2 regions of the Streptomyces sp. NBC_00075 genome follow, and region 1 is predicted to be linked to the other one. Evidence: predicted binding sites of a transcription regulator. Region 1 holds the regulator's gene; the other holds the start of a gene.

Region 1 (16,008 bases):
CATCATGGAGGGCTACCACGGGCTGCCCGAGAAGACCGCCGAGGTGCTGGAGTCCGACGGGTGGTTCCACACCGGTGACATCGGGGAGCTGTCTCCGGACGGGTATCTGCGGATCACCGACCGGAAGAAGGACCTGATCAAAACGTCGGGCGGGAAGTACATCGCGCCTGCGGAGGTCGAGGGGCAGTTCAAGGCGGTCTGCCCGTACGTCTCCAACATCCTCGTCCACGGGGCCGACCGGAACTTCTGCACCGCCCTGATCGCGCTCGACGAGCCGTCCATTCTGGGCTGGGCGAAGGACAACGGGCTTGACGGGAAGTCGTACGCCGAGGTTGTGGGTTCGGCGGGGACGGTGGCGCTGATCGAGGGGTACGTCACGGAGCTGAATGCGGGGCTTCAGCGGTGGCAGACCATCAAGAAGTTCCGGTTGCTGCCTCGGGATCTTGATGTTGAGCATGGGGAGATCACGCCGAGTCTGAAGTTGAAGCGGCCGGTTGTTGAGCGGGAGTACAAGTATTTGATTGATGAGATGTATGCGGGCTCTCGCGAGGCGTAGCGCGGAAGGGGTGGGGTGGCGGGGACTGACGGCGGGTGCGGGTTCGTTGTGGCTTGTCGCGCAGTTCCCCGCGCCCCTGGGTCAGAATCCGCGCCCCCTGTTCATCAGTTGGCGTAGGTCTTGGATCCGGCTCAGCAACTCCTCGGTGGTCGGTGGGTTCTCGCTGGACAACTGGGCCTCCAGGTCCGCCAGTTGCGTGCCGATCTCGGCGTCGCCCGCCTGCTCCCTGCTGAGCATGCGTTCCAGTTGCTGGTTTTTTCTGTGGAGGTCCAGGAAGACCGTGACCTTTGCCCGTAGTACCCAGGGGTCGAACGGCTTCGTCAAGTAGTCGGCTGCTCCTGTGGCGTAGCCGCGGAAGGCGTAGCCCGCGTCGGAGTCCGTGCCGGTCAGGAAGATGATCGGGACGTCTTTCGTCTGGTCCAGGCGTTTGATGTTGGCGGCTGTTTCGAAGCCGTCCATGCCTGGCATGCGGATGTCCAGGAGGACCACCGCGAAGCGGCGGCGGAGGAGGGCCTTCATCGCCTCCTCGCCCGAACGGGCGCGCACCAGCGGCTCGTTGAGGGAGGCCAGGACCGCCTCCAGGGCGATCAGGTTGTCCTCCATGTCGTCGACCAGGAGGATGCCGGCACGGTCGTCCGTCGTCTTCTCAGGGCTCATCGTGACCGTGCCTCACTCGGTCGCCGTCTTGTCCAGCGCTTCCCCGTTCGGGCGCTCGGGGTCCAGGAGCGCGCAGACCACGGTCAGCAGCTGGTCGACATCGACGGGCTTGGGTACGTAGTCGTTGGCGCCGCGGGCGATCGACTTCTCGCGGTCGCCGGGCATCGCCTTGGCGGTGAGGGCGACGATGGGCAGGTCCGCCCAGCGTGGCGTGCGGCGGACGGCGGAGATCGTCTCGTAGCCGTCCATCTCCGGCATCATGATGTCCATCAGGACGAGTTCGACGTCCGGGTTGCGCTCCAGCGTCTCGATGCCTTCGCGGCCGTTCTCCGCGTACAGCACCGGCATCCCGATCCGCCCCAGCACATGGGTGAGCGCGAAGACGTTGCGGATGTCGTCGTCGACGATCAACACCCGGCGTCCGGGCAGGACTTGGCCCGCCCGGCCGTTCTTCCACGCCTCCAGCTTGGTCGGCGCGGGCCAGGAGTCGTCCGTGTCGTGGGCCGTGTAGGGCTCGGTGGACAGCTGCTCGGGCAGCGCCAGTTGGTGGTCCTTCGGGGTGGTGCCGGTCGGAGTGTGGCCCGGGCTGACGACAGGCACGTACAGGGTGAAGGTCGAGCCCTTGGTCGGCACGCTCTCGGCGATGATCCTGCCGCCCAGCAGGCCCGCGATCTCCCGGCTGATGGACAGACCGAGGCCCGTGCCGCCGTACTTGCGGTTGGTCGTGCCGTCGGCCTGCTGGAACGCCTCGAAGATCACCGGGAGTTTCTCGGGGGCGATGCCGATGCCCGTGTCGGAGACGGCGAAGGAGATCACGTCGTCGCTGTTCTCGCGGGTGTAGAGGTGATCGGGGTCGGTGATCCGGCTGACCCGGAGTTCCACCCGGCCGGTCGCCGTGAACTTGATCGCGTTGGAGAGGAGGTTGCGCAGGATCTGCTGGAGGCGCTGCTCGTCCGAGTACATCTCGCGCGGTACGTCCTCACCGACCGCCACCTCGAACGCGAGCCCCCGGTCCAGGGTGAGCGGGCGGAAGGTCGCGTGGACGTAGTCCAGGAGCTTGATCAGCGGCAGCTTCTTCGGGCGTACGTCCATCCGGCCGGCCTCGATCTTCGACAGGTCGAGGATGTCGTTGATGAGCTGGAGGAGGTCCGAGCCCGAGCGGTGGATCGTCGTCGCGAACTGGACCTCCTGGTCGGTGAGATGGCCGTCCGGGTTGTCCGAGAGCAGGCGGGCCAGGATGAGGAGCGAGTTGAGGGGGGTGCGGAGTTCGTGCGACATGTTCGCCAGGAATTCTGATTTGTACTGGGACGATGTCGCCAACAGGGCCGCTTTCTCCTCCAGTTCCGCGTTCGAGCGCTGCAACTCCGCCTGCTGCTTCTGGAGTTCGTCCGAGCGTTCCTGGAGCTGCATGGCGAGGCGCTGGGACTCGCCGAGCAGGGACTCCGTACGGGAGTTGGCGATGATCGTGTTGATCGCGACGCCGATCGTGTTCACGAACTGGTCGAAGAACGCCAGGTGGACGTCGGAGAAGCGGGAGAACGAGGCGAGTTCGATCACGCCGAGCAGCTTGTCCTCGAAGAGGATGGGGATGATGACGACGCTGGCCGGGGCCGCCTCTCCCAGCCCGCTGTTGATCTTGATGTAGTCCGGCGGGGCCTCCTCCACCAGGATCCGCTTCTTCTCGCGTGCCGCCTGGCGGACGAGGCCGTGCACCGGCATCCCGCCCGTGTCGACCGTCGCGCCCTGCGCCGAGCCGTATCCGGCGATGAACGCCAGGCCCTTGGCCGGGACCGGCGCGCTCAGGCTGGCGCTGTCCTCGTCCGGGTCGGCCAGGAAGAACGCGCCGTACTGGGCGTTCACCAGCGGGGTCAGCTCGCGCAGGATCAGGTCGGCGACCTCCATCAGGTCCCGGTGGCCCTGCATCAGGGCGGCCAGGCGGGCCAGGTTCGACTCCAGCCAGTCCTTCGCGCGGGTCGTCTCGCGGAGGTTGGCCACCATCAGGTTGATGTTGTCCTTCAGCTCGGCGACCTCGCCGCGCGTCTCCACCGAGATGGAACGGGACATGTCTCCCTGGGCCACCGCCGAGGCGACCTCGGCGATCGCGCGGACCTGGGTGGTGAGGTTGAGGGCGAGTTCGTTCACGTTGGTCGTGAGGCGCTTCCAGGTGCCGTACACGCCCTCGACCCTTGCCTGGCCGCCGAGTTGGCCGTCGATGCCCACCTCACGGGCCACGCGGGTGACCTCGGAGGAGAAGGAGGACAGCGTGTCCACCATCGTGTTGATCGTCGTCTTCAGTTCGAGGATCTCGCCCCGTGCGTCCACGTCGATCTTCTTCGAGAGGTCGCCCTGGGCCACCGCCGTCGCCACCTGGGCGATGTTCCTGACCTGCGAAGTCAGGTTGTCCGCCATGTAGTTGACGTTGTCGGTAAGGTCCCGCCAGACACCGGACACACCCAACACCTGGGCCCGGCCGCCCAGTCGGCCGTCGGTGCCGACCTCGCGGGCGACCCGCGTCACCTCGTCGGCGAAGGCGCGCAGTTGCTCCACCATCGTGTTGACGGTGTCCTTCAGTTCGAGGATCTCGCCTCGGGCGTCGACCGTGATCTTCTTCGACAGGTCGCCGTTCGCGACGGCTGTCGTCACCTGGGCGATGTTCCGTACCTGTGAAGTCAGGTTCAGGGCCATGAAGTTGACGTTGTCGGTGAGGTCTTTCCAGACGCCCGACACGCCTCGCACCTGTGCCTGGCCGCCGAGGTTTCCTTCGGTGCCGACCTCGCGGGCCACGCGGGTGACCTCGTCGGCGAAGGCGGAGAGCTGGTCGACCATGGTGTTGATCGTCGACTTGAGTTCGAGGATCTCGCCCTTCGCCTCCACCGTGATCTTCTTGCCGAGGTCGCCCTGAGCGACGGCCGTGGAGACGAGCGCGATGTTGCGGACCTGTGAAGTCAGGTTGTCCGCCATGAAGTTGACGTTGTCGGTGAGGTCTTTCCAGACGCCCGACACGCCTCGCACCTGGGCGCGTCCACCGAGGTTGCCCTCCGTGCCGACCTCGCGGGCCACGCGGGTGACCTCGTCGGCGAAGGCGGAGAGCTGGTCGACCATGGTGTTGATCGTCGACTTGAGTTCCAGGATCTCGCCCTGCGCGTCGACCGTGATCTTCTGGCTCAGGTCGCCGTTCGCGACAGCTGTCGTCACCTGGGCGATGTTCCGCACCTGTGAAGTCAGGTTCGAGGCCATGAAGTTGACGTTGTCCGTCAGGTCCTTCCAGACGCCCGACACGCCCCGGACCTGGGCCCGGCCGCCCAACTGGCCCTCCGTGCCCACCTCGCGGGCGACCCGCGTCACCTCGTCGGCGAACGCGGAGAGCTGGTCGACCATCGTGTTGACGGTCAGCTTCAGTTCGAGGAGTTCGCCGGTCGCCTCGACCGTCACCGTGCGGGTCAGATCGCCCCGGGCCACCGCCGTGGTCACCAGGGCGATGTCACGGACCTGGGCCGTCAGCCGGGACGCCATCGTGTTGACCGCCTCGGTCACATCCCGCCAACTGCCCGACAGACCCTGCACCTTGGCGCGTCCGCCGAGCCGCCCCTCCGTACCGACCTCGCGCGCGACCCGGGTCACCTCACCGGTGAACAACGACAACTGGTCGACCATCTTGTTCACGGCCCGGCCGAGCCTGCGCAGATCGCCGCGCAACTGCCGGTTCCCGTCGTGCAGATCGACCCGCTGGGTCAGATCGCCGCCGGCCACCGCGTCCAGGACACGCGTCGCGTTCGCCGCGGGAGCCACAAGGGCGTCCAGCAGACCGTTCACGTCGTTGACGCGGGACGTCCAGTGACCCTGGCCGGGGCTCGCGGAGAGCCGCTCGTCGAGCCGGCCGTGCCGGACCAGGTCCCGTCGTACGCGCTGAACCTCGGAGTTGAAGTGCAGATTGCGGTCCATGATCTGGTTGAACGCGGAGCTGAGTTCCGCCACCAGACCGTGGCCGGTCTCCGGCACCTTGGCGAAGTTCCCGTCACGGGCGGCCGTCATCGCGGCGAGCAGCGGACGCAGATCGGATGCCCGAATCTGATCGGATGCCGGAATCTGTCCGTCTTCGAGCACTTGCGTAGCACTGTTCTCACTCATGGCGGCCCACTTCGGTAACTCGGCGCTTATGGGCGGGGTCAGTCTGTCACTCTGTCCGCGTCCACCGAGGTGCATTCGTCCGAACTGCTCGGGAGCTGTAGATGGGGGCCATTCCGACGCAACGGGAGACCGTGTCCCGCGCGCCGTCCCGTGCGTCCGGCGCGCCCGCGCGCCGGGGTGCGGACCGGCGCACGGTCACCCACGCCACGCTCGGCGGCGGCCCCCTCGCGCCCGGCGCCGCCCGTGGCCTCGTACGCGCCGCCCTCGCCGAATGGGCCCGACTCGGCCTGCCCGGCGCCGAATCGCTGCCCGAGCGGCTCGTCGACGACGCGATGGTGGTCGTCAGCGAACTCGTCACCAACGCCGTCGTCCACGCGGGGACGGATGTGGAGCTGGCGTGCCGCCTGGAGGCACCGGAGGAGGGGGAAGAGGCGGGGGAAGAGGCCGAGGAGGGGGTGGGTGTCGCGCTCGTCGTCGAGGTGTCCGACCACCATCCCTCCCGCGCGCCCCGGGACGGCGGTGTGGAACTCCCGTACGACATACCGGAGTACGGGCGTGGCCTCCGGCTCGTCTCCGTACTCTCCGAGGCCTGGGGCGTCACCTACCGCACCGGCACCAAGACCGTCTGGGCGCGGCTCCCCGCCGAGGGCGTCATGCTCGACGACGACATCGAGGCGTACGCGGGCACGCACGCCCTCGGGCACGGGTTACGGGTCGCCGAGATCCTCGCCCCCGAGCCGCAGCGCGGCGCCCGCGACCAGGAGTGGCTGAACCACGGCGCCCTCTCCTTCCTCGCCGAGGCCTCCGACCTGCTCGCCGGACAGCTCGACGAGGATCTCGTCGCCGCGCTCACCGGACAGCTCCTCGTGCCGCGCCTCGCCGACTGGTGCGCGGTGTGGCTGGAGGACGAGTCGATGGGGCGCGGCAGCGGCGGCAGCGTGAGCTGGGGCGACGGGAGCGGCGGGGGAGGCGGGCCTCGGCTCGCCCGGGTCTGGCACAGCAGCGAGGACCGTATCGAGGAGCTGCGCCGCGCCCTGGAGAAGGACCCGCCGCGTACGCCCGACACCACCAGGACCGGACCGGTCCCCGTGCCCTGGCCCGGCGAGGCGCTCGGCGGGCGCGGGGAGACCGGCGCCGCGCTCGCCTACCGGCTGGTCGCGGGTGGCCGGCCGCTCGGCACGCTGGTCATCGGGCGGGCCGGGATGATCCGTTTCCCCGACGAGGTCACCGGCCTGGTCGAGGATCTCAGCCGCCGGGTCGCGCTCGCCATCGGCGCCGCCCGGCAGTACGCCCGCCAGGCCACCATCAGCCGTATCCTCCAGCGCGGGCTGCTGCCCGGCGCGGTCGCCGAGATCCCCGGTGTGAGCAGTGCTCTCGTCTACGAGCCCTGCGACAAGGGCGGCCCCAGCGGCGACTTCTACGACCTGTTCCCGGCCGGCGACGGCCGCTGGTGCTTCGCCGTCGGTGACGTCCAGGGGAAGGGGCCGGAGGCGGCTGTGGTGATCGGGCTGGCGCGGCCGTGGCTGCGGCTGCTGGCCCGCGAGGGGTATCGGGTCGCGGACGTGCTCGACCGGCTCAACCAGCTGCTGCTCGACGACGCGACGGAGACGGCGGACGCGGCGGCTCGGGCACTGGTCGCGGCGGAGGGGAGGCCGGCGGTGCCGGCGGTCGTCTCGGGGGGTTCGGCGGGTTGCGGTGTTTCGGCCGCGGTACGGCCCGGTGAGGGGCCGCAGACCCGTTTCCTCTCCCTTCTGTACGGCGAACTCGCACCCTTCGACGGAGGCGTGCACTGCACCCTCGCCTCGGCCGGGCATCCGCTGCCCCTGGTGCTCCGGGCGAGCGGTGAGGTCCTCACGGTCGCCGAACCGCAGACGCTGCTCGGGGTCGTCGAGGACGAGACGTACACGAGCGAGAGCTTCGAGCTGCGGCCCGGTGACAGTCTGCTGTGCGTCACCGACGGGGTCACCGAGCGGCGCTGCGGGCCCCGCCAGTTCGACGACGGCGACGGGCTGGCGAGCGCCCTCTCGGGCTGCGCCGGGCTGAGTGCGCAGCTGATCGCGGAGCGTATCCGGCGGCTCGTGCACGAGTTCGGGGAGAAGCCGCCCGAGGACGATCTGGCGTTGCTGGTGCTACAGACCTAGCGGGCCGGGTGGGTCGTGGGTGGGCGTCGGGCGGGTTGCCCCGCCGGTGCTGGACAATGGAAGGCATGCCCTCCGCACTTCCCGACGGTGATCCCGTCCCCGACGACGGCTCCCTGCCCGCCTCCGCGCTCGCCGGGGCCGCGGACCGTCCCCTCGGGTTCTATCTCCACGTCCCGTACTGCGCGACCCGCTGCGGCTACTGCGACTTCAACACCTACACGGCGACCGAGCTGCGGGGCACGGGCGGTGTCCTGGCGTCCCGCGACAACTACGCGGACACCCTGATCGACGAGGTGCGGCTGGCGCGGAAGGTGCTGGGCGACGATCCGCGGCCCGTTCGTACGGTGTTCGTCGGGGGCGGTACGCCCACGCTGCTGGCCGCCGACGATCTCGTACGGATGCTGGGGGCGATCCGTGACGAGTTCGGCCTCGCGGATGACGCCGAGGTGACGACGGAGGCGAATCCGGAGTCCGTGGACGAGCGGTATCTGGCCACCCTGCGTGAGGGGGGTTTCAACCGGATCTCGTTCGGGATGCAGAGCGCGAAGCAGCATGTGCTGAAGGTGCTGGACCGTACGCACACGCCGGGGCGTCCGGAGGCGTGTGTCGCGGAGGCGCGGGCGGTGGGGTTCGAGCACGTGAACCTCGATCTGATCTACGGCACGCCTGGTGAGAGTGACGATGACTGGCGGGCTTCGCTGGACGCGGTGCTGGGGGCTGGGCCGGATCACGTCAGCGCGTATGCCCTGATCGTGGAGGAGGGTACGCAGCTGGCTCGGCGTATTCGGCGGGGGGAGGTGCCGATGACCGACGACGACGTGCACGCGGATCGGTATCTGATCGCCGATGAGGTGCTGGGGGCGGCCGGTTTCGAGTGGTACGAGGTGTCGAACTGGGCGACTTCGGTGGCCGCCCGTTGCCTTCACAACGAGTTGTACTGGCGGGGGGCCGACTGGTGGGGGGCGGGGCCCGGGGCGCATTCGCATGTCGGCGGGGTTCGGTGGTGGAACGTGAAGCATCCGGGGGCGTATGCGGGGGCGTTGGGGGTGGGGCGGTCGCCGGGGGCGGGGCGGGAGGTGCTGTCGGAGGAGGACCGGCGGGTGGAGCGGGTGTTGCTGGAGCTGAGGTTGCGGGAGGGGGTTCCGCTGTCCCTCCTGCGAGAGGACGGGCTTGCGGCGGCTCGGCGGGCTCTGGGGGAGGGGCTGCTTGAGGCCGGTCCGTACGAAGGGGGGCGGGCTGTGCTTACGCTGCGCGGGCGGTTGCTGGCGGATGCGGTGGTGCGGGATCTGGTGGACTGAGGGTTTGTTTTCTTCGCCCCCGCCGCCCCTACCCGTCCCATCCTTCTGGGGGCTGCGCCCCCAGACCCCCCTTTCGGCCTGACCGGCCTCGTCCTCAAACGCCGGACAGGCTGAAATGCCCTGGGCCCGGGCTGAAAGATCAAGCCCCGATGGCCACTCTCCAGCCTCGGCCGGCACTATCCAGCCCGTCCGGCGTTTGAGGACGAGCGCGTTCAGCGCGAGAGGGGGGTCTGGGGGCGCAGCCCCCAGGGATGGGTATGGGTAGGGGCGGCGGGGGCGAAACAATCCGCCCCCCGGAGCTCACTCCGGTGCTGTCACGAAGTCGATCAGGTGTTCTACTCGGCCCAGTAGTTCCGGCTCCAGGTCGCGGTACGAACCCACCCGCTTCAGGATCGCCTGCCACACCGCCCCGGTGTTCTCCGGCCAGCCGAGGGCCCGGCACACGCCCGTCTTCCAGTCCTGGCCGTGGGGGATCCTCGGCCAGGCCGGGATGCCCAGGGACGACGGTTTCACCGCCTCCCAGATGTCGATGTATGGGTGGCCCACCACCAGCGCGTGCTCGCTGGTCACCGACGCCGCGATACGGGACTCCTTGCTGCCGGGGACCAGGTGGTCCACCAGGACGCCCAGGCGAGCGTCCGGGCCGGGGTCGAATTCGGCCACGATCGAGGGGAGGTCGTCCACGCCTTCCAGGTACTCCACGACGACGCCCTCGATGCGCAGATCGTCGCCCCACACCTTCTCGACCAGCTCCGCGTCGTGCCGGCCCTCGACGTAGATACGCCCGGCACGGGCCACACGCGCGCGTGCACCGGGGACCGCGACCGAACCGGAGGCCGTACGGGAGGGCGCGGCCGCCGAGGCGGACGGGCGTACCAGCGTCACCACCCTGCCCTCCAGCAGGAACCCCCGCGGCTCCAGCGGGAACACCCGGTGTTTGCCGAAGCGGTCCTCCAGGGTGACCGTGCCCGCCTCGCAGCGGATCACCGCGCCGCAGAAACCCGTACCCGGCTCCTCGACCACCAGGCCGGGCTCCGCCGGTACCTGCGGTACGGGCTTGGGCTTCTTCCACGGTGGGGTCAGGTCCGGAGAGTACTGGCGCATTCGGATGACGATAGGAGAAGCTCCCGCGTCGTCAGTCCACTCCCCGCCGCGACACGCCGAAACGGGTTGCCAGCGCGTCCCGTTGGGCCCGTACGAACGCCGCGTCCACCACCGCTCCGTGACCGGGGACGTACAGCGCGTCCTCACCGCCCAGGGTCAGGAGGCGGTCCAGGGTCGCGGGCCAGTGCGACGGTACGGCGTCGGGGCCCGCCTGGGGTTCGCCCGACTCCTCGACCAGGTCGCCGCAGAAGACCACGGTCGGGTCGCCCGGTACGACGGCCACCAGGTCGCCGCGGGTGTGGCCGGGGCCGGCGTTCACCAGGAGTACCTCCGGGCCGTTGCGCAGGGCAACTGTCAGGGTTTCCCCGACCTCCTCGTGCGGGACCACCAGGGTGTCCGCCGCCTCCTCCGCCGCGCGGGCGTCCAGACCGTTGCGTACGGCGTCCGCGCACAACGCCTCGCGCCCCACTTCCTCGAATTCGTCCCCCGCGCCCTCCGCCGCGATGACATGCGCACCCGCAAACACCGCCGCTCCGAAAACGTGGTCGAAATGGGCGTGCGTCAGTGCGAGAAAGTCCACACGGCGGCGGGCGAGTTTCTGGGCCTCCAGGCGGAGGATCGCGCCCTCCGCGAGGCTCGATCCCGCGTCGATCAGGAGTGCGCCGCCCGCCCCTGCGACCAGCCCCACCGTGCAGTCCCAGACCGGCAGCCGGCGTCTGCCCACCCCGGCCGCCAGCCGCTCCCAGCCCAGGTCGTGCCACCCCGGCTCTTCCCAAGTCACCTTCATGCGGCGACGCTAGCGGGACGGGGAGGAAGTGGTCGCCACGACCGGGTTGCCGCGGACACGACATCGCAGGACAGGTCGGTACACGTCGGCAGATCGGCGCAGGCCGCCCTTGCCGGGGGCGTACCCGACAGCCGTACACTGGGCCGGGGAACTCTGGCACTCGCACACGAAGAGTGCCAGGGACGGCCCAGGCACTCAGGGGACGACAGCAGTTGGAGGTGTGCGCGATGCTCAGTGAACGCAGGCTCGAAGTGTTGCGCGCCATCGTCCAGGACTATGTCGGCACCGAGGAACCGGTCGGGTCCAAGGCTCTCACCGAGCGGCACAACCTCGGGGTCTCCCCGGCGACCGTCCGCAACGACATGGCCGCCCTGGAGGACGAGGGTTTCATCGCCCAGCCGCACACCAGTGCCGGGCGCATCCCGACCGAGAAGGGCTACCGGCTCTTCGTCGACAAGCTCGCCGGCGTCAAGCCGATGAGCGCTCCCGAGCGGCGTGCCATCCAGAATTTCCTTGACGGGGCTGTCGATCTCGACGATGTCGTCGGGCGGACCGTTCGGTTGCTCGCCCAGCTCACGCGGCAGGTCGCCGTCGTGCAGTATCCGTCGCTCACCCGGTCGACCGTGCGGCACGTGGAGCTGCTCTCGCTCGCTCCCGCGCGCGTGATGCTCGTACTGATCACGGACACCGGCCGCGTGGAGCAGCGGATGATCGACTGCCCCGCGCCTTTCGGGGAGACGTCTCTGGCGGATCTACGCGCGCGGCTCAACAGCCGGGTCGCGGGCCGCCGCTTCGCGGACGTGCCGCAGCTCGTGCAGGACCTCCCGGACGCCTTCGAGGTGGAGGACCGGGGTACGGTCGCGACGGTGCTCTCCACTCTCCTGGAGACGCTCGTCGAGGAGGCCGAGGAGCGGCTGATGATCGGCGGAACCGCCAATCTGACCCGCTTCGGACATGACTTTCCCCTCACTATCCGGCCGGTCCTCGAAGCTCTGGAGGAACAGGTCGTACTTCTCAAACTCCTTGGTGAGGCCGGGGATTCGAGCATGACCGTACGAATCGGTCACGAGAACAAATACGAGGGACTCAACTCCACGTCCGTCGTGTCGGTCGGCTACGGTTCGGGCGGCGAGGCAGTCGCCAAGCTCGGCGTGGTCGGACCGACCCGCATGGACTACCCGGGAACGATGGGAGCGGTACGCGCAGTGGCACGGTACGTCGGACAGATCCTGGCGGAGTCGTAAGTGGCCACGGACTACTACGCCGTACTCGGCGTGCGCCGCGACGCGTCCCAGGACGAGATCAAGAAGGCGTTCAGGAGGCTCGCCCGCGAGCTGCACCCGGACGTCAACCCCGATCCGAAGACGCAGGAGCGGTTCAAGGAGATCAACGCCGCGTACGAGGTGTTGTCGGACCCGCAGAAGAAGCAGGTCTACGACCTCGGCGGCGATCCGCTGTCCCAGGCGGGCGGCGGGGGCGCGGGCGGCTTCGGCGCCGGTGGCTTCGGGAACTTCTCGGACATCATGGACGCGTTCTTCGGAACGGCGTCCCAGCGGGGGCCGAGGTCGCGTACGCGGCGCGGCCAGGACGCGATGATCCGGCTCGATATCGAGCTCGATGAAGCTGCTTTTGGTACTACTAAAGACATTCAGGTCGATACGGCCGTGGTGTGCGGTACCTGTAGCGGTGAGGGTGCTGCGCCTGGCACCTCTGCCCAGACCTGCGACATGTGTCGCGGGCGTGGTGAGGTGTCGCAGGTGACCCGGTCCTTCCTGGGCCAGGTCATGACCTCGCGGCCCTGTCCGCAGTGCCAGGGGTTCGGGACCGTCGTCCCGACGCCGTGCCCCGAGTGCGCGGGCGACGGCCGGGTGCGGTCGCGGCGGACGCTGACCGTGAAGATCCCCGCGGGTGTCGACAACGGTACGAGGATCCAGCTCGCCGGTGAGGGTGAGGTGGGGCCCGGTGGTGGTCCCGCCGGTGACCTGTACGTCGAGATCCATGAGCTGCCGCACTCGCAGTTCCAGCGGCGCGGGGACGATCTGCACTGCACGGTGACTCTGCCGATGACGGCGGCGTCTCTTGGCACCAAGGTGCCGCTGGAGACGCTCGACGGGCTTGAGGAGGTCGACATCCGTCCGGGCACGCAGTCCGGGCAGTCGATTCCGCTGCACGGGCGGGGGGTCACGCACCTCCGGGGCGGTGGCCGTGGTGACCTCATCGTGCATGTCGAGGTCATGACTCCTACGAAGCTTGATCCTGAGCAGGAGCGGTTGCTGCGGGAGCTGGCGAAGCTGCGGGGGGAGGAACGGCCCACTGGGCAGTTCCAGCCTGGGCAGCAGGGTTTGTTCTCGCGGTTGAAGGATGCGTTCAACGGGCGCTGAGGGATGGGTGCCGGGGGTTTTTGTTTCGCCCCCGCCGCCCCTACCCGTTCCCATCCCTGGGGGCTGCGCCCCCAGACCCCCCTTGTCCTCAAACGCCGGACGGGCTGAAATACCTGGGCCTGGGCTGAAAGATCAAGCCCCGGCCGGCACCATCCAGCCCCTCCGGCGTTTGAGGAGCGAGGGTTCGGGGGCGGAGCCCCCGAGGATGGGAACGGGTAGGGGCGGCGGGGGCGAAGGAGATGGCTCAGGGCTGATTCGGACCTTGTGCTGGGGACGTGACAACATGCCGTCATGTCCTCCGCGCTGACCGATCTCTTCGTTCACCCGATCGTGCAGGCCCCCATGGCGGGCGGCGTCTCCGTCCCCCAGCTCGCCGGCGCCGTCGCCGAAGCGGGCGGGCTCGGGTTCCTTGCCGCGGGGTACAAAACCGCCGACGGGATGTATCAGGAGATCAAGCAGCTCCGGGGGATCACCGGGCGCCCCTTCGGCGTGAACCTGTTCATGCCGCAGCCCGAGTACGCCGACCCCGCCGCCGTCGAGGTCTACGCCCATCAGCTCGCCGGCGAGGTCACCTGGTACGACACCGAGCTGGGCGACCCGGACAGCGGGCGCGACGACGGCTACGACGCGAAGCTCGCCGTACTGCTCGACAACCCCGTCCCGGTCGTCTCCTTCCACTTCGGGGTGCCCACCAGCGAAGTACTGGACTCCCTCCGCCGCGCCGGCACCTTCACCCTCGTCACCGCCACCACCGCCGACGAGGCCCTCGCCGTGCAGCGGGCCGGGGCCGACGCGGTGATCGTGCAGGGCGTCGAGGCCGGCGGGCACCAGGGCACCCACCGCGACAATCCCGAGGCGGACGGCTCCGCCGTCGGGCTGCTCTCCCTCCTCGCCCAGGTGCGCGAGACCGTCGACCTGCCGCTCGTCGCCGCCGGCGGGATCATGCGCGGCAGCCAGATCGCCGCCGTCCTCGCCGCGGGCGCCAGTGCCGCCCAGCTCGGCACCGCCTTCCTCGCCACCCCGGAATCCGGCGCCCACGCCCTGCACAAGCAGGCGCTGACCAACCCGCTCTTCGTCCGTACGGAGCTGACGCGCGCGTTCTCCGGCCGGCCCGCCCGGGGACTGGTGAACCGTTTCCTGCGCGAGCACGGCCCGTACGCCCCCGCCGCCTACCCCGAGGTCCACCACCTCACCTCGCCGCTGCGCAAGAAGGCCGCCGCTTCCGGCGACGCGCAGGGCATGGCGCTGTGGGCGGGACAGGGGCACCGGATGGCCCGTGAACTGCCCGCCGGGGAGCTGGTGGCTGTGCTGGCCGAGGAGATCGCCGCCGCTCGGGCCGTGCTGCTGGGCGGGGGCGAGGCGGCGTGACCGCGCCCGTTTTCGTCGTCGAGCAGGTGCCCGACGTACGGCAGTTCCTCCTCGACGGTCCCGAAGGTCGGCACGCGGTCTCCGTGAAGCGGCTGCGGGTCGGCGAGGCCGTCGTGCTCACCGACGGGGCCGGGCGCTGGGCCGAGGGCGAGGTCGTCGGTGTCGAGGGCAAGGACCAACTGACCCTGCGGCTGGGGGCGTTGGTCGAGGAAGCCCCGGAGTCCCCTCGTATCACCGTCGTTCAGGCTCTGCCCAAGGGCGACCGGGGCGAGTTGGCCGTCGAGACGATGACCGAGACCGGTGTCGACGCCATCGTTCCCTGGGCCGCCTCCCGGTGTATCACCCAGTGGCGCGGTGACCGTGGGCTGAAGGCGCTCGCCAAGTGGCGGGCCACCGCCCGGGAAGCCGGCAAGCAGTCCCGCCGGGTGCGTTTCCCCGAGGTCGCGGACGCGGCGACCAGCAAGCAGGTCGCCGCACTTCTCGCCGACGCAGACTTCGCCGCCGTACTCCACGAGGACCGGGACTACGGCAGTGCGGCGCTCGCCACCGCCGAACTGCCCTCCTCCGGTGAGATCGTGCTCGTCGTCGGGCCCGAAGGGGGCGTCTCCCCCGAGGAGTTGGCCCTCTTCGAGGAGGCGGGGGCGAAGGCGTACCGGCTGGGGGCCAGTGTGCTGCGTACCTCCACCGCCGGTACCGCCGCGACGGCGCTGCTCCTCGGCCGCACCGGACGCTGGTCTTGAGTCCCCTCCTGGTCCTGTCCGTTTACGCCCTTCCGCGTCGGGCGGGACGGTGGCAGGCTGCCCTCCATGGGGGCCTTGAGGCGGATTTGGCATCGGCCGCGCGGGAACCGCAGGGCGGTCGCGGTGGCCGGACTCGTGGTGGCCGCCGTGAGCGGTGTCGTCGCCTGTGATCCCGGTGGGCTCACTTCGGCCACCGTCTCCCTCACCACCGACCAGACCGCGACCAAGGAGCTGGAGCGGCGGAACGTGGACGTCCAGTGGCTCACCTGCACTGCCTCCGTCGACGGCGGCAACACGGCTTCCGGCTCCGGGAGTTCGCCCTCCGCGACGGTGAACACCGTCGCGAGCGTCGACTGTCAGGGCGAGACCGGGGACGGCAAGGACATCACCGTCACCGGGCGGGTCACGCGGGCCGTCGACGGCCGATGCGTACGCGGGGACCTCACCGCCAAGGTCGACGGCAAGCAGGTGTTCCGCGTCACCGGCCTCGGCGACTGTGACGCGCCCACCACACCGACGTACACCCCGCCCGTCACCTGGAACCCGCCGGACAACGGCGAGCCGGGGCCGACCGTGACGGTCACCGTGACGAAGACCATCTGGTGCCGGCAGGATCCGAACTGCCTGCCCGTCGAGGGCAAATAACGATCCGGCGAGGGTAAGGAACTGCCCGAAACCCCTGTCCAGTGGCGTGATCGCTGCTTAGGGTGATCGGGTGACTCAGCCCTCTTCGCCTGCGTATCTCCGGTTTCCGCATCTGCACGGCGACTCGGTCGCCTTCACCGCCGAGGACGACGTCTGGGTCGCCCCGCTCGACGGCGGCCGGGCCTGGCGCGTGAGCGCCGACA
Region 2 (16,008 bases), 1.6 Mb from region 1:
TCAAGGACGGCGGCCATGCCAAGGAGATCGGTACGTATCTCGACTTCCTGTACGAGGACAAGAACGTGGTGGATCTCGCGGGCACGTACCAGTTGCTGCCGGTGACGTCGTCGGCGTCCACGTCGATGCGGGCGAACAAGACGTACGAGGACCTGTGGGACGGCCTGGACGCGCTCGGCACCGCCCAGCTGTACCCGGTCGGCAAGCCGTCGTGGGCGGCCACGAGCCGGAACATCCAGAAGACGGTCGGTGGGGCTGTGGTGGGGGAGGGGGAGCCGGGGGAGGTGCTGGGGGCGATACAGCGGGCTGCGACGGTGGAGTAGCTCCGGGTGTCGGTGGTGGGGGCTACGGTTCTTTTCATGGACGACGGGAAGCGGCTGGGGCAGCGGGAGCAGGACATTCTCGCGCTGGAGCGGCGGGGGTTCGCGGGGCCGGGGGCGAAGGAGCGGGCGATACGGGAGGAGCTGGGGTTGGTGCCGGTGCGCTACTACCAGCTGCTGAACGCGCTGCTGGACGATGAGCGGGCGCTGGCGTGTGATCCGGTGACGGTGAATCGGTTGCGGAGGGTGCGGGAGGGGCGGCGGGGTGAGCGGTAGGGGGTGCCGGGTTGTTTTCGCCCCCGCCGCCCCTACCCGTCCCATCCCTGGGGGCTGCGCCCCCAGACCCCCCTTTGTCCTCAAACGCCGGACGGGCTGAAATACCAACTCCGGCCGGGGCTTGATCTTTTAGCCCGTCCGGCGTTTGAGGACGAGGGGGGTCTGGGGGCGCAGCCCCCAGGGATGGGAACGGGTAGGGGCGGCGGGGGCGAGAAAGATAGGGTCGGGCCATGGACTCGCTGCCTACGCCCGTGACGCAGGCCGGTCGTGAGGGGCTGGACGCCATTCTCCGGCGTCCCACCGGCGCCGTCGTCGTCCTCGACTTCGACGGGACCCTCGCTCCGATCGTCGCCGACCCCGAGCAGGCCCGCGCCCACCCCCGAACACTCGACGCCCTCTCCACCCTCGCCCCCCACATCGCCGCCGTCGCCGTCCTCACCGGCCGCCCCGCCGCCGTCGCCGTCCGACTCGGCGGCCTCGAACACCTCACGGTCCTCGGCCACTACGGCACGGAACGCTGGGACGCCGCCACCGGCAAGGTCACCGCCCCCGCCCCCCACCCCGGCGTCGCCGCCGTCCGCGCCGAACTCCCCGGGTTCCTCGAACGCCACGGCGCCTCGCAGGGCACCTGGGTCGAGGAGAAGGGGCGGGCCGTCGCCGTCCACACCCGGCGTGCAGCGGACCCGCAGGCCGCCTTCGAGGCCCTGCGCGAACCCCTCGCCGACCTCGCCACCCGCCACGGCCTCATCGTCGAACCCGGCCGCCTCGTACTGGAACTGCGCCCACCCGGCATGGACAAGGGCGTCGCCCTCCAGGAGTACGTCCGCGAGACCGGCGCCACCTCGGTCCTCTACGCCGGCGACGACCTCGGCGACCTCCCGGCGTTCGCGGCGGTGGAGAAGCTCCGCCAGAACGGCATCCCGGGGCTACTGGTGTGCAGCGGCAACAGCACCGAGGAGGTCACGGAACTGGTCGAGCGCGCCGACCTCGTCGTCGACGGGCCCGCCGGTGTCGTACAGCTGCTCCACACCCTCGGGCAGACCCTCACTCGCCGTTGAGCGCGTTCAGCTGGTCCAGGAACCACTGGGCCGGCGGCAGTGCCGTCGCCGCCGCTGCCAGGCGTTTCGTGCGTTCCGCCCGTTCCCCCGACCCCATGTTCAGCGCCTCCTCCAGAGCCCGGGCCGTCTCGACCACGTCGTACGGGTTCACGACGATCGCGTCCTCGCCCAGTTCCTCGTACGCCCCCGCCTCCCGCGACAGCACCAGCGCGCACCCCTCGTCGGAGACCACCGGGATCTCCTTGGCGACGAGGTTCATGCCGTCGCGGATGGGGTTGACCAGGGCCACGTCGGCCAGGCGGTAGGCCGCCAGGGAGCGGGCGAAGTCGTCCTTCACGTGGAGGACGACCGGGGTCCAGGTCGGGGTGCCGTACGTCGCGTTGATGTCGTCCGCGACCCTCTGCACCTCCGCCGTGTAGTCGCGGTAGACCGCCAGGTCCTGGCGGGAGGGGTACGCGAACGCCACGTGGACGACCCGTTCGCGCCACTCCGGGCGGTCCTCCAGCAGCTGTCGGTACGCCAGCAGGCCCCGCACGATGTTCTTCGACAGCTCGGTGCGGTCGACCCGGACGATGGTCTTCCGGTCGCTCCCGCCGATCTCCTCGCGCAGCGCCGCCATCCGGTCCGCCACGTCCGGCTCGTGTGCACGCCTGCGCAGGAAATCCGCGTCCGCGCCCAGGCCGTGCACCCCGATCAGGGTGTCGCCGAGGCCGCCTACCAGGTCAGTGCAGCAGGCCGTGAACGCTTCCGCCCAGCGTTGGGTGAGGAAGCCCAGGCGGTCCGCGCCGAGCATGCCGCGCAGGAGCTGTGCGGAGATGTCGTACGGCAGCATCCGGAAGTAGTCCGCCGGTGCCCACGGCGTGTGCGAGAAGTGGCCGATGCGGAGGTCCGGGCGGAGGGCGCGCAGCATCCCGGGGACCAGGCACAGGTGGTAGTCCTGGACCACCACCGACGCGCCCTCGGCCGCCTCCTTCGCCAGTGCCTCCGCGAACGCGCGGTTGTAGGCCTCGTACGACGCCCACTGGCGCCGGAACTCCGCGTCGAAGACCGGCTCCAGCGGGGTCTGGTACAGCATGTGGTTCACGAACCAGAGCACCGAGTTGGCGATGCCGTTGTACGCGTCCGCGTGGACGTCGGCCGGGATCGCGAGCATGCGCACGCCCGGCTCGCCCTCGCCGCGCCGTACCGCCTCGCGGTCGCCGTCGCCGAGGGCCGAGCAGACCCACAGGGCATCCGCGTCCGGGCCGATCGCCGACAGGCCGGAGACCAGCCCGCCACCGCCGCGCCGGGCGTGCAGCGAGCCGTCCTCGCGGACCTCGTACGTGACCGGGCCGCGGTTGGACGCGACCAGTACCCGGTAGTCGCCCGGACTGTCCTGTGCACCCTGCGTTGAAGCCATACGCCTCAACCTAGCCCGGCCCGGAAACAATCAAACGTACACACGTACGCCTCAGCCGTATACAAGCCCGCCGCGAGCCTTCCGGTGGCCCTGCACCGGCCTTACGCGACCTTCCTCCGCGCGTACTCCGCGATGTCCGCCATCGGCGGGCGTTCCTCCGTGTCCACCGAGTACGTACGTGGCTCGAAACCGTCCTCCCCGCGTTCGAACTGGGTGATCGCGGGACGGATGAGGTGGCCTCGGGCCAGGCGGAGCTGGGCGGTGCGGTAGATCGCGGCGGACATCCGGCCCAGGGCCTGACCGTCCTGGTGGCGGTGCTTGCGCACGCCCACGTCGACCTGGGCCAGCGCGTCGAGGCCGACCAGGTGGAGGGCGTCGATCAGCATGCCCAGCTCCACGCCGTACCCGACGGGGAACGGGAGCTGTTCGAGGAGCGAGCGGCGGGCCGCGTACTCACCGCCGAGCGGCTGGACGAAACCGGCCAGCTGCGGCCAGTGCATGTTCAGGAGGGGGCGGGCCATCAGTTCGGTGACGCGTCCGCCCTGGCCTGCTGCCTGGCCCAGCGGGCGGTCGTACATCGCCTTGACGAGGTCGACGCCGGGGTCGGTGAGCAGCGGGCCCACGATCCCGGAGACGAAGTCCGACGAGAACTCCTTCAGGTCGGCGTCGATGAAGCAGACGATGTCCCCGCTGGTGACCAGGAGCGAGCGCCACAGCACCTCGCCCTTGCCCGGTACCGCCGGGATGCGCGGCAGGATGTCGTCGCGGTGGACGACCCGGGCGCCCGCGGCGGCGGCCACCTCGGAGGTGCGGTCGGTCGAGCCCGAGTCGATGACGACGATCTCGTCGACGAGGGGGACCTTCAGCATCAGGTCGCGGCGGATGACGGCGACGATCTCACCGACCGTCGCCTCTTCGTTGAGCGCGGGCAGGACGACACTCACCGTGGCGTTCGAGGAACGCTTCGCGGCGATCAGCTTCTTGAGCGGGCGGTCACCAACGGACCAGGAGCGCGTGCTCAGCCAGCGCTCGACGTTCTCCAGCACGTGCGGCTCTCCCTTGCGTTCTCATGGGAAGCGCGTGATTCGCATCTCGCGGTTCGGACGGCTCCCACCACCATCCAAGCCTTCGGTTACAGTCTTGAACAACGCGGATGACCATCGCATGTCCGAGGTCGTCGGTGTTCACAACCTCACAACTTCATACCGCTCATCCAGAGGGGCAGAGGGATACGGCCCGATGAAGCCCCGGCAACCCTCCAGCCGGTCTTGTCGCATGTCATGCGCGAGGCTGCCGGCTCGGGAAGGTGCCAAATCCGTCTCATGGCGAGATGCGCCATGAGGAAGATGAGGAGAAAGGGCCTCCGCCTCCATGGCTGCGCAAACTGTCGAGAGCACCACGACGACCAGCAACGACTCCGTAGACCTCGGTCCCGCCACCGCGCTTTCCTGCCGTGAGTGCGGTCACCGCGTCCCGCTCGGCCCGGTCTTCGCCTGCGAGGAGTGTTTCGGCCCGCTGGAGATCGCCTACGACTTCTCCTCGTACGACACCGAGGAACTCCGCAAGCGTATCGAAGCGGGACCCGCGAACATCTGGCGCTACGCGCCGCTGCTGCCCGTCCCCGCGGACGTGGCGACCAAGCCCAACATCAACCCCGGCTGGACCAAGCTCGTCCAGGCCGACAACCTGGCCCGCGAGCTGGGCGTCGACGCCGGCAAGCTGTTCGTGAAGGACGACTCCGGCAACCCGACGCACTCCTTCAAGGACCGGGTCGTCGCCCAGGCCATCGAGGCCGCCCGGGTCTTCGGCTTCACCACCCTCTCCTGCTCCTCCACGGGCAACCTGGCCGGTGCCGTCGGCGCCGCCGCCGCCCGCGCCGGCTTCCGCTCCTGCGTGTTCATCCCGCACGACCTGGAGCAGGGCAAGGTCGTCATGGCCGCGGTGTACGGCGGTGAGCTGGTCGGCATCGAGGGCAACTACGACGACGTGAACCGCTTCTGCTCCGAGCTGATCGGGGACCCGGCCGGCGAGGGCTGGGGCTTCGTCAACGTCAACCTGCGCCCGTACTACGCGGAGGGCAGCAAGACCCTGGCGTACGAGATCTGCGAGCAGCTCGGCTGGCGGCTGCCCGACCAGCTGGTGATCCCGATCGCCTCCGGGTCGCAGCTCACGAAGATCGACAAGGGGCTCCAGGAGCTGATCAAGCTCGGGCTCGTCGAGGACAGGCCGTACAAGATCTTCGGTGCGCAGGCGGAGGGGTGCTCGCCGGTGTCCGTGGCGTACAAGGCCGGGCACGACGTCGTACTGCCGCAGAAGCCGAACACGATCGCGAAGTCGCTGGCGATCGGGAATCCCGCGGACGGGCCGTACGTGCTGGATATCGCGCGGCGGACGGGTGGGGCTGTCGAGGACGTCAACGACGAGCAGGTCGTCGACGCGATTCGGCTGCTTGCGCGGACCGAGGGGATCTTTGCGGAGACCGCCGGTGGGGTGACTGTGGGTGTGGCGAAGAAGCTGATCGAGAATGGGTTGCTGGACCCGACCCTCACGACCGTCGTGCTCAACACCGGTGACGGGCTCAAGACGTTGGACGCTGTGGCCGACACCGGGCTCACTGCGACGATTCGGCCCAGTCTTGAGTCGTTCCGGGAAGCTGGGCTTGCTTCCTAAGAGGTAGAGGTCGTTGTTCGTCTGCGGGCCTGTGGGGGCTGGTCGCGCAGTTCCCCGCGCCCCTTCGGGGCGCTCCACCTGACCGGAGGTTCCATCGTGAGCGTCAAAGTCCGCATCCCCACCATCCTGCGTACCTACACCGGTGGGCAGGCCGAGGTGACCGCCGAGGGCGGGACCCTTGCCGAGGTGATCGCTGATCTGGAGAAGAACCACACGGGGATCGCCGCCCGGGTGCTCGACGACCAGGGCAAGCTGCGGCGGTTCGTCAACGTGTACGTCAATGACGACGACGTCCGGTTCGAGCAGGGGCTGGAGACGGCGACGCCGGACGGTGCGGGTGTGTCGATCATCCCGGCGGTCGCCGGAGGCTGATCGGCTGATCAAGGGTTCGATACCCACCAGTAGTAACCGTCGGTAACTTTGATTACCGAGAGTTCATCGAATTGCCCCCTCCGTGAGAGAAGCGGAGGGGGCAATTCTGTATGGTTGAGCGGGGTACAGTTGGGGAAGCCGCACCACTTCGCCTGCCGCACGAGTATGAATTCCTGCCGCGCACCCATTGAGAAGTAGCCAAAGTGTGCAGGCCTTTTGCGTTTTTTGCTCCCTTTGTGGGGCCCGACTTGCCCTGAATTCGCGTGAATTCTCCGCATATTCCATGACCTGGTGTGCCCGGATTTCTCGTCCGATTGACCTGTTGCAGAGGGCAGTTGGACAGATACATTCGGCCGCGGTCGACGCGTTCCGGCGCACACTCCCACCGGTTGGGGGGGTGAGGTCTGACCCGGATCCGCGAAGTGCGGATCCGTGCAAGGGCCAGTAATAGGGGAGTTAGGCATGGCTCAGGGCACCGTCAAGTGGTTCAACGCGGAGAAGGGGTACGGCTTCATCGCGGTCGACGGTGGTGCGGATGTTTTCGTCCACTACAGCGCGATTCAGATGGACGGCTACCGCACCCTCGAGGAAGGTCAGCGGGTCGATTTCGAGATCTCGCAGGGCCAGAAGGGGCCGCAGGCGGACATGGTCCGTCTGGCGACCAGCTGAAGCACGCGCCGGCGCACCGCAGCGACGTTCTTCTTCCTTCATCGAAGGATTCGAAGGGCTCGTACCCCGTGGGACCTCACGGGGTACGAGCCCTTCGGCGTGCCTGGGCGTCCCCGTGTTCACCTGCGGATCTTCGAGAGCCGCTTGCACTCGACAGGGGCGAGTGCTAATCATTGGCGTTAGCACTCTGAAGGTGAGAGTGATAACGAAGGACCGGGTCGGTGAGGCCCGCAGGCCAGGTGGTGCAAGGAACCATCGGGGCAGGCTGGCCGTCCGTCGCGGGCGCCAACGCGGTCCGGAGCAATCCACCCCAGTCCGGGAGGACCACTTCACATGGCCAAGATCATCGCGTTCGACGAGGAGGCACGGCGCGGTCTCGAGCGCGGGATGAACCAGCTCGCCGACGCCGTCAAGGTCACCCTTGGCCCCAAGGGCCGCAACGTCGTCCTCGAGAAGAAGTGGGGCGCCCCCACGATCACCAACGATGGTGTTTCCATCGCCAAGGAGATCGAGCTTGAGGACCCGTACGAGAAGATCGGCGCCGAGCTGGTCAAGGAAGTCGCGAAGAAGACGGACGACGTAGCCGGCGACGGCACGACGACCGCGACCGTCCTGGCCCAGGCGCTGGTCAGGGAAGGCCTGCGCAACGTGGCCGCGGGTGCGAACCCGATGGCCCTGAAGCGCGGCATCGAGAAGGCCGTCGAGGCCGTCTCCGGTGCACTGCTCGACCAGGCCAAGGAGGTCGAGACCAAGGAGCAGATCGCTTCGACCGCCTCCATCTCCGCGGCCGACACGCAGATCGGCGAGCTGATCGCCGAGGCGATGGACAAGGTCGGCAAGGAAGGCGTCATCACCGTCGAGGAGTCGCAGACCTTCGGTCTTGAGCTTGAGCTCACCGAGGGCATGCGCTTCGACAAGGGCTACATCTCGGCGTACTTCGCGACCGACATGGAGCGCATGGAGGCGTCGCTCGAGGACCCCTACATCCTCATCGCCAACTCCAAGATCTCCTCGGTCAAGGACCTGCTCCCGCTCCTGGAGAAGGTCATGCAGTCGGGCAAGCCGCTGCTGATCATCGCCGAGGACGTGGAGGGCGAGGCCCTCTCGACCCTGGTCGTCAACAAGATCCGCGGGACCTTCAAGTCCGTCGCGGTCAAGGCCCCGGGCTTCGGCGACCGCCGCAAGGCGATGCTGAACGACATCGCGATCCTCACGGGTGGCGAGGTCATCTCCGAGGAGGTCGGTCTCAAGCTCGAGAACACCTCCCTGGACCTCCTGGGCCGGGCGCGCAAGGTCGTCATCACCAAGGACGAGACGACGATCGTCGACGGCGGCGGCTCCGCCGACCAGGTCGCCGGCCGGGTCAACCAGATCCGCGCCGAGATCGAGAACAGCGACTCGGACTACGACCGCGAGAAGCTCCAGGAGCGCCTGGCGAAGCTCGCGGGCGGCGTGGCCGTCATCAAGGCCGGTGCCGCGACCGAGGTCGAGCTCAAGGAGCGCAAGCACCGCATCGAGGACGCCGTTCGCAACGCGAAGGCGGCCGTCGAGGAGGGCATCGTCGCCGGTGGTGGCGTGGCCCTGCTCCAGGCCTCCTCGGTCTTCGAGAAGCTGGAGCTGACGGGTGACGAGGCGACCGGCGCGAACGCCGTGCGGCTCGCCCTGGAGGCCCCGCTCAAGCAGATCGCCGTCAACGGTGGCCTCGAGGGTGGCGTCATCGTCGAGAAGGTGCGCAACCTTCCCGTCGGTCACGGCCTCAACGCCGCGACCGGTGAGTACGTCGACATGATCGCCGAGGGCATCATCGACCCGGCGAAGGTGACGCGCTCCGCGCTTCAGAACGCGGCGTCCATCGCCGCGCTCTTCCTCACCACCGAGGCCGTCATCGCCGACAAGCCGGAGAAGGCCGCGGCCGGCGCCGGCGCCGGTGGCGGCATGCCGGGCGGTGACATGGACTTCTGATCGACCCCGGTCGATCACCGTCCTTCGTTCCGAGGGCGGCACCCTTCTCCTTACAAGGAGGGTGCCGCCCTCGGGCGTTTGCGGGACCATTGACGGGTGCTGTTCGGGGGAACTGGCGGAAGACGCGGCAGTCGGTACGGAGGGGGACCCGGGGGTCCCGGCCAACCGGGGCCGCCTCCCGAGCCCGCGCCCGAGACGTCGCTGCCGGAGCGGGCGCCGCTCAAGGGGCGGGGGGTTCATACGGCGTTCGTGGGTGGGGGAGTGGGGCTGGCGGGGCTGGTCTTTCTCTTCCTCACGGTGCAGGGGCCGGGTGGGGGCATGTCCGCGGGCGCCCCGCCGGACCCGGGCGGCGGCCCGGCCGTGACCGCTTCGCCGGTGCGGCCGACGGCGGGCGATGGGGCCGGGGGAGCCGGGGGAGCCGGGGTGACGGCTCTGCCGACCGTGGAGGGGACCGGCCGCGACACCGTGGACGCGTCCCCCCGGCCCAGCGGTGAACCGCCTTCTCCCCAGGACCCGGTCCCCGTGACCTGGGTGCCCTTCTTCTCGGGTGACGTGACGCTGGACGAGTCCCCGCTCGACCTCGACCGGGCCCCGCCCCGGCCGGGCAGCGCCGGTGACGCGCTGGCGGGCGTGGCCGAAGGCCAGGTGTACGTCGGGGTCGGGCGGGCCCAGTCGCTGGCGAAAGCGGTGCCCGGCTCGACGGTCTCCTCGCCGGAGGACTGTGTCGACCTGTTCTGGGCGACCAGGCCGACCCCGGACCGCGTACCGGTGGCGGCGGACGACAACCTCTGTCTCGTCACCGACGAGGAGCGCGTCGTTCTCCTCTACATCACGGCCACGTCGGCCCCGGCGGGCACCGTGGCGGCGGCCGTGGAGGTGTGGGAGCAGTCGGCGGACTGACCTCGGTCCCACCCGCGCAGTGGCCCGGATCACAGTGAGTCGTGCCCGGGCGCCGGAATGAGCGGACGCTCAGCGGTAGTTGATGCACATGCATGCACAAGGCGCAGCCATGTGCGTCGACCGCACCTCCGCTCGTTTCCTGTCCCCTCCCCGAGGAGTCCCCACGTGACAGCCCCCGCCTCCACCCACACCTCCCGCGCGGCCCGGATCCTCTCCCGGCCCCTCGCGATCAACGGTCTGACCGTGTCCAACCGGATCGTGATGGCGCCGATGACGCGCAGCTTCTCGCCCGGGGGTGTGCCCGGCGACGACGTGGCCTCGTACTACTCGCGTCGGGCCGGTGCGGGAGTCGGCCTGATCGTCACCGAGGGGACGTACGTCGGGCACGACTCCGCCGGGCAGAGCGACAGCATCCCCCGTTTCCACGGCGAGGAACAGCTCGCGGGGTGGGCGAAGGTCGCCGAGGCCGTGCACGCGGCGGGCGGGAAGATCGTGCCGCAGCTGTGGCACATCGGCATGACCAGGGAGGCCGGGCAGCCCCCGTACGCCGACGCCCCGCCCGTCGGCCCGTCCGGGCTGCGCCTTGACGGCACCCCCGGTACCGGCGGCAAGGCGATGACGCAGGACGACCTGGACGACGTCATCGACGCGTTCGTCGAGGCCGCGGTGGCCGCCGAGCGCATCGGCTTCGACGGGGTCGAACTGCACGGCGCCCACGGCTATCTGATCGACCAGTTCCTGTGGGCCGGCACCAACCGCCGCACGGACGCGTACGGGGGTGACCCGGTCGCCCGTACGAAGTTCGCGGCGGAGATCGTGGCCGCCGTACGCGAGGCCGTGTCCGCGGGCTTCCCGATCATCTTCCGGTACTCCCAGTGGAAGGGCGCCCTCTACGACGCCCGCATCGCCGGGACCCCCGAGGAGCTGGAGTCGATCCTGACCCCGCTCGCGGCGGCCGGTGTCGACGCCTTCCACGCCTCCACGCGCCGTTACTGGCTCCCGGAGTTCGACGGCTCCGACCTCAACCTGGCCGGCTGGACGAAGAAGCTCACCGGCAGGCCGACCGTCACCGTCGGCTCGGTCGGCCTCGACGGCGACTTCATGCGGGGCTTCGCGGGCGAGGGTGCGCCGCTCAAGAGCATCGACGACCTCCTGGACCGCCTGGAGGACGAGGAGTTCGACCTGGTCGCGGTCGGCCGCGCGCTGCTCCAGGACCCGGAGTGGGCGGCGAAGGTGCTGGAGGGCAGGACCGGTGAGCTGAAGGCGTACGACGCGGCGGCGCTGGGTTCGCTGAGCTGAACCAGGCCCGCCCGGCAGGGTGAACCGATCGCCCGCGGAGACGGTCCGATACCGTCCGCAAGATTCCGCCAAAATTGCTGACAATTTTGTGGGCGATTGGTTCGCTTTGCTGGCCGCTTGTCGGCCACCCGCCTCCCCCTTCACCGGAGACACACAGAAAACCTTAAGAAACGGCTGTTGAACTGTGCGGCGTCCGAACGAGCCGCGAAGACAGGAGACAGCGATGAAGCGCAGGTCAGTGGTCATGGGAGTCACCGCTGCGGCCGCCGCGATCCCCACGGTCGGATTCGCTTCCAGTGCCCGTGCCGCGTCCGTGGCAGCCGCGTCCCTGGTCTTCGACCCGGCCGCCCACACCGAGCAGACGGTCACCGTCACCGACACCACCGGTACCGCCCACGAGGTGGTCTACCGCTTCTACAAGGTCGCCTCCTACGTGGCGAACCCCGTCGACGCGACCTACCAGTCCCTGAACGTCTGCGAGCCGGTGCGGATAGACGGCGCGGCGGTCGACGCGAGCGGGGCTCCGATCCTCCTCGCCAACGCCGTCGGCGGCTACATGCCGTCCTCGGTGTCGGCCAGGACCGGGATCACCGCCACCGGAATGGGCGGCACCACCACCCGCCAGGCGCTCGCGCTGGCCGCCGGGTACGTGGTCGTGGAACCGGGTGCGCGGGGCCGTACCCTCGTCGACGCGACGACGGGCGTCTACTACGGTGTCGCGCCGGCCGCGATCGTCGATCTCAAGGCCGCCGTACGGTACTTGAAGTCCAACAAGGGCCGGGTGCCCGGGAACGTGCACCGGATCTTCTCGTCGGGTGTCAGCGCGGGCGGGGCGTTGTCGTCACTGCTGGGCGCGTCCGGGGACAGCCCGCTGTACGAGCCGTACCTGGAGGCGATCGGGGCGGCCGACGCGAGCGACGCGATCTTCGGGACCGGGGCGTGGTGTCCGATCACGGACCTCGAACACGCGGACATGGCGTACGAGTGGTGCTGGGGGACGAATCCGCTGGGCAGCGGAGCCCAGGTGGACCAGACGCTGTCGGCCGAGCTGAGGACGGCGTCCGGCGAGCATGTGGCGTCGCTGGGCCTGCGGGCGAAGGGGTACGGCAGACTCACCGCCCGCAACCTCGACGACTACCTCCTCAGGACGTTCATGGAACCGTCGGCGACGAAGTACCTGACGGCCCTGTCGGACGAGGCCCGCGCGGCCTATCTGGCCGCGAACCCGTTCATCACCTGGTCCGGGGGCAGGGCCCGCTTCACCTGGGCGGACTTCCTCACCCACGTGGGCGCGCGGAAGAAGAACGTGCCCTCCTTCGACACCTTCGACATGGCCAGCCCCGAGAACAACCTCTTCGGTACGGGAACCACCCGGGCCCGCCACTTCACCCTCTGGAGCCTCCGTCACGAGAGCGGCGACAGTGCCCGCCTCGACGCGGACATCCCCGAGAAGCTCGCCCTGATGAACCCGATGCACCACCTCGCCGACAAAGCCAACGACAAGCGCTCCAAGCACTGGTGGATCCGCCTCGGCACGAACGACACGGACACGTCCCACACGGTCGCGGGCAACCTGCACGCACGGCTGGAGCAGCTGGGGGACGACGTCGACACGTCGTACTACTGGGACGCGGGGCATGGGGCGGATCAGGATCCGGGGGACTTCGTGACGTGGATCGGGGAGGTGTCGGGTTACTCGAAGGGGCGGGGCGCCGGGGCGAGTTGAGGAAGCGGGCTCAGTAGGTTCGACAGGCCCGTCGTCGGTCGGCCGCCCGCCCTGCTGATGCGCGGGGCCGGATCAGCGTCGCAGCCACTCGTCGAGAAGCGCGGCCTCGCCTTTGCTGAGGCTGGGCAGTTCCGGCAGGAGGGTGCGGAAGGCCGCGACGACGGCCGCCGGGTCCTGGGTGGGGACGGCGGGCTCGTCCGTGAGGATGGCGCGGGCGATCGCGTCGAAGGCGGCGTCGGCCAGGTGCGGGTCGCCTTGCTCCGGTGGCAGGGTCAGCAGGGTGTGGACGGTTCCGATGCCCGCCGAGCGGATGAGGTTGACGGCGCGTTCCTCGCTCACGCGAAGCCGCCCGGCGGCGGCGATTCTGTGGACACGCTCGGCGAGGATCAGCACACCCTTGGCCTGTGCCGGGGTGTCGCGTGCGCGGGCCGGGTCGAGCAACAGGCCGTAGACGTACGGGTTGGCCAGGCCGAAACTGATCTGCGTGTTCCAGCCGGCGCGGAGATCTTCCACAGGGTCGTCCGAGGGCGCGGTGGTCTGCTTGCTCGCCACATGTTCGGCGAAGAGACGCTCCGCGGTGGCGTTCAGCAGGTCGTCCTTGTCCTGGAAGAAGCGGTAGAGGGCGGGAGGCTGTAGCCCGGCCTCCTGGGCCACGCGGCGGGTGGTCACCGCGGCCGGCCCCTGGTCGCGCAGCAGGTCGGCCGCGGTCTTCAGGATGCGGTCCCGGGTGATGTCCCGCCGCTGCGTGGTCGATGCCATGGAGACGATGGTATCGCTGATACCGGCAAGCCTTCCTCGGTCAACCCATGGATGAGTGTACGCCGATGCATCCAATGGAACTATCAGTGTTACCGTTATTTCCGTTCCGTTGGAAACAACCTCCTGGAGTCACCGATGCTGATCGTCACGGGAGCCACCGGCCACCTCGGGTCGCTGATCGTCAACCGTCTGCTCAAGCGGGTACCGGCCGACAGGATCGGCGTCAGCGTGCGCGACGTGGGCAAGGCCGCCGACCTTGCCGAGCGCGGCGTCCGGGTCCGAGCGGGAGACTTCACCGAACCCGACAGCCTGAAGCACGCCTTCGAGGATGCCGAGCGTGTCCTGGTCGTCTCCGCGGCCATTCGAGGCGACGGCGCGCCGGCCGCCAACAGGGCCGCCATCGACGCGGCACGGGAAGCGGGCGCCCGACGCATCCTGTACACCAGCCACCAGGCCGCCTCTCCCGTGTCGCTCTTCCCGCCGCAGAAGGTCCACGCGGCCACCGAGGAGCACCTCAAGCGGCAAGGAGTCCCCTACACCGCTCTTCGCAACGGGTTCTACGCCTCCACCCTGGGCCACTACATCGGCGCGGCGCTGGAGACCGGCACGCTCGCCGTGCCGCAGGACGGCCCGGTGTCCTGGACGGCCCACGAGGACCTGGCGGAAGCCGCGGCCCTCGCCCTGACCGAGGACGGAGCACTCGACGGGATCACGCCGCCGCTGACAGCGCCCCACACACTGGACTTCGCCGACGTCGCCGAAATCCTCAGCCGCATCACCGGCCGGACCATCACCCGGGTCGTCATGGACGACGACGAGTGGACATCGGCGGCGGTCGCCGGCGGGATGCCGCGGCCGGCTGCGGAGTTCTCCTTGACGATGTTCGCGGCATCGCGCACAGGCGAGTTCAACGCCACCGATCCCACCCTGGAAACCGTCATCGGTCACCCCGCGAAGACCGTCCACGAGGTCTTGGAGGCCGCCTTGCGCTCCCGGTGAACGTTCCTGGTCAAGGTGCTGGCGGCCAGTCAGTCGGCATAGTTCTTGAGCTGCTCGGTGTGCAGGGTGATGCCAACGGGGTGGGGGATCGCCGCGGTGGCTCCCCAGGGGTAGGACGGGGCCTGCTGGTACCGGCCGTCCTTCGGGTCGCTGAACACGGTGACGGTGTTGTTGCCGCGGTCGATGAGGAGGTACACGGGGATGTCGGCCGCCGCGTAGCCGGGGGGCTTGTCGATGCGGTCGCGCTGGTCGGTGTTCCTGTCGTGGGAGGTGATTTCCACGGCCATGAGGGCGCCGTCGGGGTTGGACCACTCGCGGTGGCCCGTGAAGTGGTCCACGGGAGCCAGGAAACCGTCGGTGCGGGCGCGGCCCTTGCGGTAGGCCTCGGCTTTGACGCCCCGTTCGGGCGCGAGGTCGAGGTCGGGGCGCTGCTGCATGCACTGGCGGAGCAGCCACATGAAGATCGACGTGTGGGTGCCGTCGGGTATGGCCTTGACCTTTACTTTTCCGTTGATGTACTCCAGCCGCACGGTTTCGGGAGCGACGGCGGCAAGCTCCTCGAATTCGTCCACGTCGAGCGGGCCGTGGCGGATGCACAGCCTCCCGCCGAGGAACTCCAGCCGGTTCCGCAGCTCTCGCGGGGCCCTGCGGACGAGTTCTTCGAAGTCCTCGACGGACATCTGCGGGCGGTCAGCGGTGTCAGGGGTCATGGCGTTGCCTCCTTCCTCACATCGTGCCCTGGAGTGACCTTGGCGGACCGTTGGAGCCGTCATGCGAGTGTCCTTTCTTGCCGCTTATGGGCCATCGCAGCGCGGATTTCCGCAGCACGGGCGTGGATTGCCGGTGCGGGCAGGGGCGCATCGCGGTGAGCGGGAGCGTACTCGCCCCGGCACTCCCCGCACACGCCCCCGGCCAGCACCTCCGCCCGCCCCGGCACCCTGCACTTCGCGCACTCCAGCATCCGCAGCGGCGGCCGTACGGCGGTGGGTTCCGGGGGCATCTTGGTGGTGAGGCGTCTGCGGATCAGGGCGGCCGGGTGGTGGACCGGGGTCGGCAGGCCTGCGGTCAGGGCGTGTCGTACGGAATCCTCGTCCGCGCCTCGCTCGAACCACTCCGCGACCAGCGGGGCCAGCGACGCGCAGTCCGCCTCGGGGAGGGACAGGGCGGGGGTGCTACGGCCGAGAGCGGCGAGCAGGATGAACGCGCGGGAGCGGATTGGGCGGCCCTGCCGCTCCGGGGACTCCTTCGGTACGTCTCCCCGTGTGAACGTCGCCCACCAGTCGTCGTCCCGTGCCGTGCGCGTGAACCACGTTCGGGTGATCCAGAGTTGGCTTCCTGTGCCGGTCAGGTGTTCGCGGCCCCGGCGCAGGTGGCCTGCTCGCTGGAGGTTGTTGAGGGCCGTGCGGAGGGCGCATTGGCCGTACGGGAGGTGCTTGGCCAGCGTCTTCACGCTGACGTCGGCCCCGCTGGGCAGCCGGTCGATGTACGCGGCCACCGCTGCCTCGCGGGGCGGGAGATGCGCGAAGTCGTGGTTCGTGCGGGGGCGTTGGTCGGGGGCGTCGCGTTTGCCGTACCCCGGATTGGCCATCGGGTGGGGCG

What was found. The regulator HrcA, encoded in region 1, represses chaperone genes, less so after heat shock. The targets are predictions, from matches to a motif close to TTNGCACTCNGNNNNNCNGAGTGCNAA.
Positions count from the first base shown of each region.
Region 2: a site for HrcA is predicted at 6,944-6,970, ahead of groL (chaperonin GroEL). Genes of this name have one in related genera too.

Region 1 is NZ_CP108243.1:7,638,253-7,654,260, forward strand. It holds gene OG787_RS33440 (AMP-dependent synthetase/ligase) at 1-556, shown strand, start outside; gene OG787_RS33445 (two-component system response regulator) at 638-1,213, opposite strand; gene OG787_RS33450 (HAMP domain-containing protein) at 1,226-5,341, opposite strand; gene OG787_RS33455 (SpoIIE family protein phosphatase) at 5,443-7,482, shown strand; gene hemW (radical SAM family heme chaperone HemW) at 7,548-8,780, shown strand; gene OG787_RS33465 (DUF3097 domain-containing protein) at 9,081-9,884, opposite strand; gene OG787_RS33470 (MBL fold metallo-hydrolase) at 9,916-10,671, opposite strand; gene hrcA (heat-inducible transcriptional repressor HrcA) at 10,899-11,915, shown strand; gene dnaJ (molecular chaperone DnaJ) at 11,916-13,052, shown strand; gene OG787_RS33485 (nitronate monooxygenase) at 13,344-14,420, shown strand; gene OG787_RS33490 (16S rRNA (uracil(1498)-N(3))-methyltransferase) at 14,417-15,160, shown strand; gene OG787_RS33495 (hypothetical protein) at 15,227-15,805, shown strand; gene OG787_RS33500 (S41 family peptidase) at 15,876-16,008, shown strand, end outside.
Region 2 is NZ_CP108243.1:6,079,194-6,095,201, forward strand. It holds gene OG787_RS26500 (extracellular solute-binding protein) at 1-323, shown strand, start outside; gene OG787_RS26505 (DUF3263 domain-containing protein) at 360-596, shown strand; gene otsB (trehalose-phosphatase) at 827-1,654, shown strand; gene OG787_RS26515 (trehalose-6-phosphate synthase) at 1,641-3,053, opposite strand; gene OG787_RS26520 (glucosyl-3-phosphoglycerate synthase) at 3,155-4,099, opposite strand; SAM riboswitch class I at 4,260-4,406, shown strand; gene thrC (threonine synthase) at 4,425-5,723, shown strand; gene OG787_RS26530 (MoaD/ThiS family protein) at 5,820-6,095, shown strand; gene OG787_RS26535 (cold-shock protein) at 6,558-6,764, shown strand; gene groL (chaperonin GroEL) at 7,098-8,726, shown strand; gene OG787_RS26545 (hypothetical protein) at 9,045-9,626, shown strand; gene OG787_RS26550 (NADH:flavin oxidoreductase) at 9,792-10,925, shown strand; gene OG787_RS26555 (subtype B tannase) at 11,149-12,651, shown strand; gene OG787_RS26560 (TetR/AcrR family transcriptional regulator) at 12,724-13,410, opposite strand; gene OG787_RS26565 (NAD(P)H-binding protein) at 13,546-14,409, shown strand; gene OG787_RS26570 (Uma2 family endonuclease) at 14,439-15,119, opposite strand; gene OG787_RS26575 (hypothetical protein) at 15,179-15,997, opposite strand.